One region of the Shewanella polaris genome, then DNA from elsewhere that is predicted to be linked to it. Evidence: predicted binding sites of a transcription regulator. Region 1 holds the regulator's gene; the other holds the start of a gene.
The links. The regulator LexA, encoded in region 1, represses DNA repair genes until DNA is damaged. The targets are predictions, from matches to a motif close to TACTGTATNNNNATACAGTA.

Region 1 (5,897 bases):
CTATCAGTAAGAAAGCGGTAATTAACCAAGTCCACACAAACAAGGGTAACTTCATCCACGTCATGCCTGGAGCACGTAAGTTTACAATGGTGACAATGACATTAATTGCACCCATTATTGAACTTATGCCCATGATATGAATGGAAAATACAAATAATGCGGTACTGTCAGGGCTGTAAGTGGTTGAGAGCGGGGCATAGAATGTCCAACCAAAGTTAGGTCCACCGCCTTCCATAAATAACGAACCCAGTAACATGGCAAAGGCAAAAGGTAAAATCCAAAAACTCCAGTTGTTCATTCGTGGTAATGCCATGTCTGGTGCCCCAATCATCATAGGTATTAGCCAGTTAGCTAAGCCCGTAAAAGCGGGCATTACTGCACCAAATACCATAATGAGACCATGAACAGTGGTCATTTGATTAAAAAAGTTAGGTTCTACTAGCTGTAATCCAGGCTGAAATAACTCAGCTCGAATGACCATTGCCATTGCGCCGCCAGTGAGAAACATAATGAAACTAAACCATAAATACAGAGATCCGATATCTTTATGGTTAGTGGTGAGTAGCCAGCGCATTAGCCCCTTTGGAGCGCCGTGATGATCATCATGGGCGGTTGCAATTGTATCGTGCGTTGTTGTGCTCATTGTTTTCCCTTACTGTCCATGGCTAGCGACATCGGCAGGTTGCACCGCCTCGCCAGAATTATTGCCCCACGCATTGCGCTCATATGTAATCACTGCCGCCATCTTTCGAGGGCTTAATTGACTACTAAATGCCTGCATTGCAGTACCTGGTTTTCCGTGCATAACGATATCGATATGTCCGCTAACCGGTCCGCTAACAACAGGGCTACCAATAAGTGAAGGGAAAGCGCCAGGTAAACCTGCGCCAGTGGCTTGGTGACATGCAGCACAAGTCGTGGCATAAACCTGCTCACCTTCGGTCATTAATTGCTCCATGGTTAACGTGGGCAGATCTTCTGCTGGAGCAACTTTTGCTACGGTTTCGACAGCTTGAGTGGCTTTCTCGGTAACCGCATCGGTAATGTCAGTTGTCGTGGCTGCAATAGTGCTTGTGACATCAGCAACTGCTTTGTTTGCTTCTGTTTTTGCCTCGTTACTGCCTAAAAATTTCCCTATATCAGCAGCTTGTACAAGATCTCCGCTATTATTGCCCCAAGCATTACGTTCAAAGGTAATCACTGCTGCAATTTCTTGGGCGCTAAGTTGTTTTGCAAAGGCCTGCATTGCGGTACCTGGTTTACCGTTTATGACGATATTTAGATGGCCTTCAACAGGGCCTTTTATGATAGGGCTGCCAATTAATGATGGGAATACACCAGGAAGACCCGCACCATTAGGTTGGTGACAAGCAGCACACCTAGCAATATAGATTTGTTCACCTTGTGAGGTTAGATCTCCGAGTGACAGGGTTTGGGTCATTGATGCCGCCGCCGCAGCAGCGGCATTGCTTGCTAGTTGTTTTTGTTCAACTAACCAATTATCAAAATCGTCCTCCGACAATGCTTGCACTACAATCGGCATAAAGCCATGGTCTTTACCGCATAATTCGGCACATTGGCCGCGATAAATACCGGGCTTATCAATACGAGTCCAAGTTTCATTAATAAAGCCTGGATTAGCATCTTTTTTAACGGCAAAAGCGGGCACCCACCATGAGTGGATAACATCATCAGAAGTCATCAAAAAACGTACTTTTTGGTTAATGGGGAGTACTAGTGGTTTATCAACTTCAAGGAGGTAATGTTCTCCTTTAGCCTCACTACCGTCAATTTGTTCTCTGGGGGTAGATAATGAGCTGTAAAATTCGATGTCTTTATCAAAATAGCTGTAATGCCATTTCCACTGCGACCCGGTAATTTTAATGGTGAGATCAGCATCGCTGGGATCTTCCATAGCAATTAAGGTTTTGGTGGCTGGAATAGCCATGGCGATTAAGATGATAAAAGGAATGACGGTCCAAGCAATTTCCACTTTGGTACTTTCATGAAAATTGGCCGCGACTGCGCCTTTTGATTTGCGGTGGTAAATCATTGAATAGATCATGATCCCAAACACCACTAACCCAATGGCACAACAGATATAAAGAATCGTCATGTGGAGGTGATAAACCTGACCACTGATATCTGTCACGCCTTGAGTCATGTTGAGGGGCATTGCTGTTGCCCCAAGCGGAAGTGCTACACACACAACCAGTAAACAATACAACCATTGCTTCACAAGACTGCTCCTCTGTTAATTGCAAATTGCAATTACAAAGAAAAGTCACACAGTAATTCTCTGCTCTATGCAAACTCTTCGGTTCCCGAAAAAAGTTTGATGACCTCAAAGTACCTTGGTGGTTGTAAACAGACGGTCTACGGTTTTATTGTTAGCTGTGCACCACGCTTGTACCTACGACTGAACTTATCAATTTGTGTTGACGTTTTCCCATCGATGACTATTAAATCTGCCATTTACGTCAAATTAAAGATAAAAAATTGTTTCATCCTTGTTAATTACATTACTTGTAGATTAAGGATTGATCAAGATCACTTTTTTTCTTAATCGCCTGAAAAAGGTGAAAAAAAAGCCCTGAATTCAATACAGGGCTTGGTAATTAAGGGTTTGTGCTTAGTGAAACGAGCAAAAATTACTTGTTCCATTTGCTAAGGTAGGGCTAACAAGTTGATGTTTGTGAGGTAAGTGAGTATTCACATCTTCAATTATGATCCCTAATGCACGTGCGCTTTTGGCTACTATTTCCAAACGGCGACTATCGCGAGCATCAAGTGAGCTTGTCCAAGTTACTACTGCACTAGATGTACCACTAGTGAGTGCTTTTTCCATGGCCCATAATGTCTCGACTTCATCTTTGGTGTGAACTAGTAAAATGCGATCCATTCTCACTCCGGCACTTGCCAGCATATGTTTATAACCAATGTGAGGTGGGCTAATGAGTACAATCCAGCGGCCTTGTTGGCTTAACGTTGCTAATTGACTACACAATTGACTCAGCTCTGCTTCACCTTGGGTAACCGTTTGCAATGTTTGAATGGTTTGGTTGCCCTGAAGTTCTGTGTCTGATAAATCTACCCATAAGCCAGGGTGGCGTGGGGCGATGCCCATTAGTTTGTTCATAACCAATCTCCATTACGGATAACACCAACGGCAAGCCCTTCGATAGTTAGGCTTTGGCAACTTAAATCTACTTTTATCGGGTTGTAATCTTCATTTTCTGCATGCAGATAAATGACGTTACCTTTTTGTTCAAATCGTTTTACGGTGACGTCATCGTCTATTCGTGCCACCACAACTTGGCCATTACGTGCTTGCTGCATTTTATGTACCGCGAGGAGGTCGCCTTCTAAAATGCCGATATTTTTCATGCTGTCACCACGAACCCGCAATAAAAAATCCGCGGCAGGTTTAAACATATTGGGGTCAACTTGATAATAGTTTTCCACATGTTCTTGGGCCAAGATAGGCTCTCCAGCAGCAACTTGCCCAATGAGTGGTAGACCGGTTTCAATCTGTTCTTCATGAGGTAATCGTATACCTCTAGAGGTACCAGGAATGATCTCGATAAAGCCTTTTTTGGCTAATGCTTTTAAATGCTCTTCGGCGGCATTAGCACTTTTAAAGCCAAGACGATTCGCAATTTCAGCTCGAGTGGGTGGCATACCTGTTTCGGCGATATTGTTTTTAATTAAGTCTAATATTTCAGCTTGGCGCGGCGTTAACGGTCTCATGACAATTCCTGTCTTTTTATACAGTGACTGTCATTATATACAGTGATTCTGTTCGCGCAAGTATTAACCAACTGTTTTTTGTTATTTGTTTGTACAAATTGATTTAATTTACTGTTATAAAGCATTATTTTATATTTTAACTTTGGGGTGTGACTTCTAAAGAAATCCAAAATGTAAAGATAAATAAGCCAGATAGTGTAAGCGGGGTTGTTTCTGGTATCCTATGCAACAATATTATAGTGGCTTATGTTGCGAAAATAACCATGTCAAAACCTGATTCAATATTTTTACGAACATTAAAGTGGATTCAAAAATGGATGGTGCAAACGATTGTTGTACCACATGATCCTTTTGATGACCTCAATATAGATCCGACTAAACCTTTAGTTTATTTGATGAAAACGGAATCTATTAGTGATATTGCCGCCTTGAGCGAAATCACAGAGGGCTTTGGTATGCCTAGTCCTTATGAACCATTAAAGCTTGATGGCTTGCAAGTGCCTCGTGTTGTTTGTTTAGAGGGGCGCAAACCATTATTTGGTAAACGCGAAAGTGGTGAAAAATTCATTAATTATTTTACCAGTCTATTATCTCTTCATCGTGAGAACTCTGAATTAGATATTCAGTTGGTTCCTGTTTGTCTTTATTGGGGACGTACCCCAGGGAAAGAAGATGACAGCATGAAAGCGGCTGTATTTGAAAGAGAAAATCCAACATGGCTACGTAAATGGTTAATGATTTTATTTTTAGGACGACATAATTTTGTCCAGTTCTCTAATGCATTATCGCTTCGTTATATGGCCGATGAACACGGTACAGATAAAAGAATTGCTCACAAGTTAACCCGTGTTGCACGAGTGCATTTTCGCCGTCAACGCAAGGTAATGACAGGACCACAGTTACCTAATCGAAACGTATTGTTTGCTTCTTTACTAAAATCTGAGTCTATCAAGAAGGCGATAGAAGAAGAATCGACAAGCAAAAAAGTCTCGGTGGAGAAAGCTCGCGAAACTGCTATTGAATATCTTGACGAAATTGCTGCTCATTATTCCGATAGCTTAGTGCGCATAGCTGAACGCTTTCTGACTTGGTTATGGAATAAATTATACAGTGGCATTAATATTAAAGGTGCCGAACAGGTAAGACAGTTACATCATGATGGCCATGAGATTGTTTATGTGCCTTGTCATCGCAGTCATATGGATTACTTATTACTGTCGTATATTTTGTATTACCAGGGCATGGTTCCTCCACATATTGCCGCGGGTATTAACCTTAATTTCTGGCCTGCAGGACCGATGTTCCGTCGTGGTGGGGCATTCTTTATCCGCCGTAGTTTTAATGGCAATAAACTGTATACAGCAGTCTTTCGTGAATATTTAGATCAGTTGTTTGCTAAGGGTTATTCCGTCGAATATTTCACTGAAGGTGGTCGTTCGCGTACCGGACGCTTGCTGGCGCCTAAAACGGGTATGTTGGCCATGACTATTAACAGTGTGTTACGTGGGATAGAGCGTCCAGTGACTTTAGTACCTGTGTATTTAGGGTATGACCATGTTATGGAAGTGGCTACTTATCATAAAGAATTAAGTGGTAAGAAAAAGAAAAAAGAATCTGTGTGGCAGGTATTTGGGGCAATTAGTCGATTAGGTAATTTTGGCCGAGGTTATGTCAATTTTGGTGAACCCATTAATCTACAGCACTTCTTAAATCAGCAGGCACCGGAATGGCGTGCTGAGCTTGCAAAAGATCCCGATCAAAAACCGTCGTGGTTTACGCCATCGGTTAATTCATTAGCTAACCGCGTGATGACTAATATTAATGGTGCAGCCGCCGCCAGTTCGGTGGCATTGACCAGTTTGGTGTTATTGGCATCAGAGCAAAATGCGTTGGAAAGAGGCCAGTTAGAACGTCAGCTTGATTTGTATTTAGCCTTACTTAACACCGTGCCATATACCGATTTCACATCTGTAGCAGAAGGTAATGGTAAATCGATTGTTGATCATTGCTTGTCGTTAGATAAGTTTGTTAGTAGCAAAGATCCTATTGGCGAAATTATTTCGGTCGATGAGAAAATTGCTATTACTATGAGTTACTACCGTAATAACATTATTCACCTTATGGCGCTTCCTTCATTAATTGCCAGC
Region 2 (5,897 bases), 1.3 Mb from region 1:
TGGCTTTCCCTTCGGCTAATAAGTGCCGCGAAACAGACTCTAATGAGAAACTATCAAATTGATAAAATGCCGCTTTAAGCCAATCAATACCATCCAGTACTACCCGTCCAGGTAAAGATAAGGTTTCAGGCCGATATTTGTCAGCCACTTTCCAGCTAAGTTCAGTATCACCTCGGCCGATGGTTAATGGGATTTGATGTAATACGCAGCGTTTATACAGCAAGGCTAAGTCAAAGGTCACCACCGCCCAACCGATGATAATATCGGGGTCATAGTCGCTAAACCATGCAATTAATCTCAGTATAAGCTCAACTTCATCCTTAACCCAAATAATGAACTCATGGCATTGTGCTTGTGGTTCGCCCACCATAATTACGCATTGATAATCGATTCCATACAAACCGACCGAATAAAGTTCACCAGCAAAACTACACTCAAAATCCAGTGAAACCATCTTCAAAGGAATATCAACAGGTTCGTTGGTGGGTATTTTTCTAGCCCGATTAATCTCTAATAAAGAAATTGTTGAAGTTGGATTACTGTCTTGATAGTACCCTGAGCACTCTATATCTAAGGCAATAAACCGTTCGATAAGATAACGTTGTTCAGGCCTTATATCGGCTTCAAATAAAGTAACCCCGATATCATTAGCAATGCGACTGAGTAATTTTAATTGCGTATTTGATTTAAGATACAAGGCACTAATAGGCTCATGCTCAAAGCTCATCAATGATTTCGACTCAGCCTTAAGGGCAAAACCGACTTTTTGACTTAATTGATTAACATCTTGTTGACGACAAAAACATATTACTTCACAGTGATACAGCTCTGCGAGTACTGGTCCCTGAGCCGTTTTAATATAGTATTGAAGCACTAACTGTCCATGCCTATAAATGGCATGACGAGTTAATACTCGCCCCTTTACATAGTTGAGACTTGATGGGATATTTGCTTGCTTCACTATGGGTTCGAATTCCTGCACAAGTTTACTCAATTTGATTTATTACTTCGTGGCATGCTAATTCACTGTTATTATGTACAGCATAATTCAGTCTATGCAGAAATCATACTTCCTATGCTACCGGATAACATAAAAAGTCAAATTCGCACCATTTATAAAGAAATTGCCGCATCTATGCCACAATTTCGATCTCGTCGCGAACAAAACTATATGGTAGCGGAAATATCTAAAACCTTAGCGGGTGAGTATGACAAAGACCGTCGCATTATTGTGGTTGAGGCTGGAACAGGTATTGGTAAATCATTGTCCTATATCTTAGGCGCTATACCTTTAGCGGTTGCCAGTAAAAAGAAAGTCTGTATTGCCACTGCAACCGTGGCACTTCAAGAACAATTACTCCACAAAGATCTGCCTCACTTTTTGCAGCAATCAGGAATTGAGTTTAAATTTGGGTTAGTAAAAGGTCGCCAGCGTTATGTGTGTTTAGCTAAACTTGAAGCCATGATAGGTGCACAAGATGGTTCACAAATGGCTATGTGGCAAACTAAGCCAGATCAAAGTCAAATAAATGAATTACAAAAACTGCATCAAGATTTTCATCAGAAACGTTGGAATGGTGAAATAGATACCTTAAAGCACCCTATTCCTGATTTTTTGTGGCAACAAATTTGCTGTGATAAGCACAGTTGTCATCGTCAAGTATCGGCGCATCATAATTGTCCGTTTCATAAGGCTCGTGAAGATGTTGATACTTGGGATGTACTCATTGTTAACCACAGTCTATTATTTGCCGATTTAGAGCTTGGTGGTGGCGTCATTTTACCAGAGCCAGAAGACATGTTTTATGTCATCGATGAGGCTCACCACTTGCCCATTGTTGCAAGAGACTTCTCCAGTGCTCAAGCTACATTGCGTGGTGCTTGTGACTGGTTAGAAAAAGCATCCAAAACCTGTTCTAAATTACAAAATCAATTGAAAACCACCCACATTATCGCCCCCGTACAGGCGATGCTTGATCACATTACCGATTTAACAAACCTACTGACTCAAGTGGCTCATTATTGTGACACTCAACCACAATTATTTGCTAACCCTGAATCTCGGCTTCGTTTTGAGCACGGTCAATTACCGCAATCATTATTAATACAGGCAGAAAATCTTGCTACCGCATCGGGCTCTGCGGTGAAACAGTTTAATAAAGTGGTGTCGGTATTAAATGAAGCAATCAAAGATGGTGAAGTGCCTAAACATCAGTCGGAAGGTTTGTTGTCTGAAACCGGATTCATCTTACAGAGGCTAGATAACTTACATAAGTTATGGAAGATGATGGCTAAAGAGGACAGCAAAAAAGGTGCACCAATGGCACGTTGGGCAGAATTAATTACAGGTAAACAACAAGATTACTTATTTTGTTCATCGCCTATCGAAGTCGGCTTTATGCTGGAATCTATGTTATGGCAAAAAGCCGCTGGAGTGGTATTGTGTAGCGCAACACTTAGAGCGTTAAATAGTTTCAACCATTTTGCTCATCAAGTGGGATTATCAATGAACGATGGTAGTCGTTTTTTGGCCTTGTTATCCCCTTTCGATTACGAAAATAATGCGACCTTATTTATTCCTCAAATGGTGTGCGAACCTACTGACGAGAATTATACCGCTGAACTAGCACAACATATTGTGACTCTCATCGATGGTGAAATGGCGACGTTAGTGCTGTTTGCTTCATATTGGCAAATGGATAAAGTGGTTGAACTCGTCGAAGGGAAAATCCCAAAAGAGCTGCTTTTTGTTCAAGGTGCCATTCCACGTCAACAAATATTAGAGCAACATAAAAAGCGCTGTGATGAGGGGCTACCCAGTGTTATTTTTGGTACCGGCAGCTTTTCTGAAGGTCTGGATCTACCCGGAGATTACTTAACAAACTTGATTATTACCAAACTTCCATTTGCGGTGCCTACCTCGCCAGTTGAACAAGCTCACGCGGAATATTTAAAAGTAAAAGGTGGTAACCCATTTTTACAGCTGACAATTCCCGACGCATCGCGTAAATTAGTCCAAAGTTGTGGCCGGCTCCTTAGAAAAGAGCAAGATTATGGCCGAGTCACTATTCTGGATCGCCGTTTAGTCACCAAACGTTATGGCAAATCATTAATTGATGCCCTGCCACCTTTTAGACGTGTTATCGAATAGGTATTGAGTTGGATTTATTATTAGACCCTAGCCATTGGGCTGTTTTAGCGGTCATTGGTATTATTGCTGGTTTTATTGATGCCATCGTTGGTGGCGGTGGACTGCTTTCTATTCCTGCATTACTCACCGTAGGCATACCTCCCCACTTGGCTTTAGGCACCAACAAACTAGCAGCATGTTTTGGATCGCTGACCTCAAGCTATACATTTTATAAACAACATTTATTTAACCCTAAAATATGGAAACCCTGTCTTTATGCCACGTTTTTAGGTTCGATCGCAGGGTGTATTTTAGTGTTTTTAATTGACCCCAAATGGCTTGAAAAAATTCTACCACTGCTCATTATTAGTATTGCTATTTATACCTTGTTAAGTCCTAAAGCGATGGGCGACAAAAATATTACGCTTCCTAAATTGCCATCACCAACAAATAAACAAATTAGCCAAGGTTTTATTTTGGGTGGGTACGATGGATTTGCAGGACCTGGCATAGGCGCTTTTTGGACCATATCGTCTATTTCACTTTACAAACTGCCCCTGTTGCACAGTTGTGGATTAGCCCGTGTGATGACAGCAGTGAGTAACATTACTGCGTTAATTATCTTTGCATCTATGGGGCAAGTTCATTGGATACTGGGTTTATGGATGGGTGTATGCATGATGGCGGGATCATTCATTGGCGCTAGAAGTGCAATTAGATTCGGAATACCTTTTATTAAACCCATATTTATTATTATGGTATTGTCGATAGCAGTCCATCTAACGTGGAGCGCATGGGCATGAACACCCAACAATTAGTATCAATGTTAAAACAGCAACTCGCGCAGCTTGAACAAGATGCATTAATTCATGACCAAAACTTAGCACCTTCACAGCGTAAATCATTACAAGAAATTGAGCGATTTAACAGCCAATTATTTGCTCAACAGGGGGCTCAACTAAGCCCTTGTATTGCACAGTTACGTCAAGACATTAAACAGCTAGAAAAACAACTATTCCTTAAGTTGGGTAGCAATGTTATCCAACTCAGTTGCGATCGTATTCAAGACAGATTTAGTGCATTACGCAGAGCATTACTCACTACCGACATTAATCTTAAATCTGAAGATCAGCGAAAAGCCAGTAATCGGGCTAGATATGCAAAAAAACAGCAACAAGCAGTACAAGACAGTGGATTTGGTTGGATAGCCAGTAATATCATGCAAAATAGCCATCAACTCTATGCCGAACTCAATAAACATTTAAATTGGGCTAATAAAATAGAGCAAAAAATTCAACAATTGGAAGCAAGTCTTGAATTCTGTCATAGTGATGACAAAATAAAATTGCAAAATGATATCCTTATGATGCATCGTCGTTTAGGAAAATGTAAACAAGCAACCAGTTATATTGAAGAGCGAATTCAACTTTTTGAAAAGCCTCGCCAAAGTTACCCACGTTAAGGAGAAACAATGAAATCTTTATTTACCGCTAGTGCGCTTTTGGCATTGCTGACATCATCATCAGTCTTAGCTGCTAATATAACCATCCCCATGTCTTTTGAGTATTTAGCACTTGATGGTACAGAGGTTGAGACCAGCATGTTTAACCATCAATCTGATCTAGCATTGACTAATGGCACCCATAAAATTGCGGTTCGTTACCACGATGTAGTTGAGGATTCCTTTAGTGATAGTCAATCCTTTGTAAAATCAAGCCCATTAATTATAACGTTGACTGTTGATGGTGATCATCAATACCTATTGCAACCAGCTGAAGGTAATGTAATTAAAAAACCTAAATCATTTGCAAAAAAACCGCAAATCATTATTAAGCGTCAAGACAATGCGGCTGTGACTTACACCGTAGAACAAACCAATTTTACTGAAGATTCACTTCTTACGAGTCTATTTAATAAAAAAAATCAGCATGATATTGAAACTTTATCAGCTTCCGCTACGGGTGACGGTAGCCAAGCAATACAAGCTGTCGAGATCAAATCAGACATTGAATCTGCAACAATGGCACCTGTTGCTGCACCTATTATTTCAACTGCAACTGCACAAAAATCAACCCCTGCACAAGCTGAACAAATGTTGCAGTATTGGTGGTTACAAGCCGATGAAAAAACACGTAAAGAATTCATGGGCTGGGCAATAAAGCAACTGTAAGCTTATGTCGATACCTTTTGTATATCACGCCAGCTATTCAAAGCTGGCGCTACCGAGCACCCATCGCTTTCCTACTACCAAATATCATAATTTGTACCAACATGCGCTCAAACAACATTTATTGTTTGAGCGTTATCGGCATATCCCTTCGCCAATAAGTATAGACATGCTTTATGGCGTGCATTGCCCACAGTATGTCGACCAATTTATCAATGGCACGTTAGATCACAAAGTTCAAAGGCGTATCGGGTTCCCATGGAGCACTGAGTTAGTCACCCGTACTTTACATGCCGTAAATGGAACCCACTTATGTGTTGAGTTGGCACTTAAACATGGAATCGCAGTGCATTTAACGGGTGGTTATCATCATGCACATTATGACTTTGGTAGTGGTTTTTGTATTTTTAATGACTTAGTCATTGCCGCTAAATCAGCCATTGAATCTGGAGAAGTTGATAAAGTACTTATTTTTGATTGTGATGTTCACCAAGGGGATGGAACAGCGACACTCACACAAGGTGACCCTAACATCATTAACTGCTCAATCCACTGCGCAAAAAATTTCCCATCAAGAAAACAACAATCTGACTACGATAT

Region 2: a site for LexA is predicted at 1,025-1,044, ahead of dinG (ATP-dependent DNA helicase DinG). Genes of this name have one in related genera too.

What each region holds. Positions count from the first base shown of each region.
Region 1 is NZ_CP041036.1:273,824-279,720, forward strand. It holds gene ctaD (cytochrome c oxidase subunit I) at 1-643, opposite strand, end outside; gene coxB (cytochrome c oxidase subunit II) at 653-2,239, opposite strand; gene FH971_RS01205 (cell division inhibitor SulA) at 2,633-3,139, opposite strand; gene lexA (transcriptional repressor LexA) at 3,136-3,750, opposite strand; gene plsB (glycerol-3-phosphate 1-O-acyltransferase PlsB) at 4,014-5,897, shown strand, end outside.
Region 2 is NZ_CP041036.1:1,527,302-1,533,198, reverse strand. It holds gene FH971_RS06765 (DNA polymerase II) at 1-961, opposite strand, end outside; gene dinG (ATP-dependent DNA helicase DinG) at 1,076-3,151, shown strand; gene FH971_RS06755 (TSUP family transporter) at 3,160-3,933, shown strand; gene FH971_RS06750 (primosomal replication protein) at 3,930-4,592, shown strand; gene FH971_RS06745 (DUF2057 domain-containing protein) at 4,602-5,300, shown strand; gene FH971_RS06740 (histone deacetylase family protein) at 5,305-5,897, shown strand, end outside.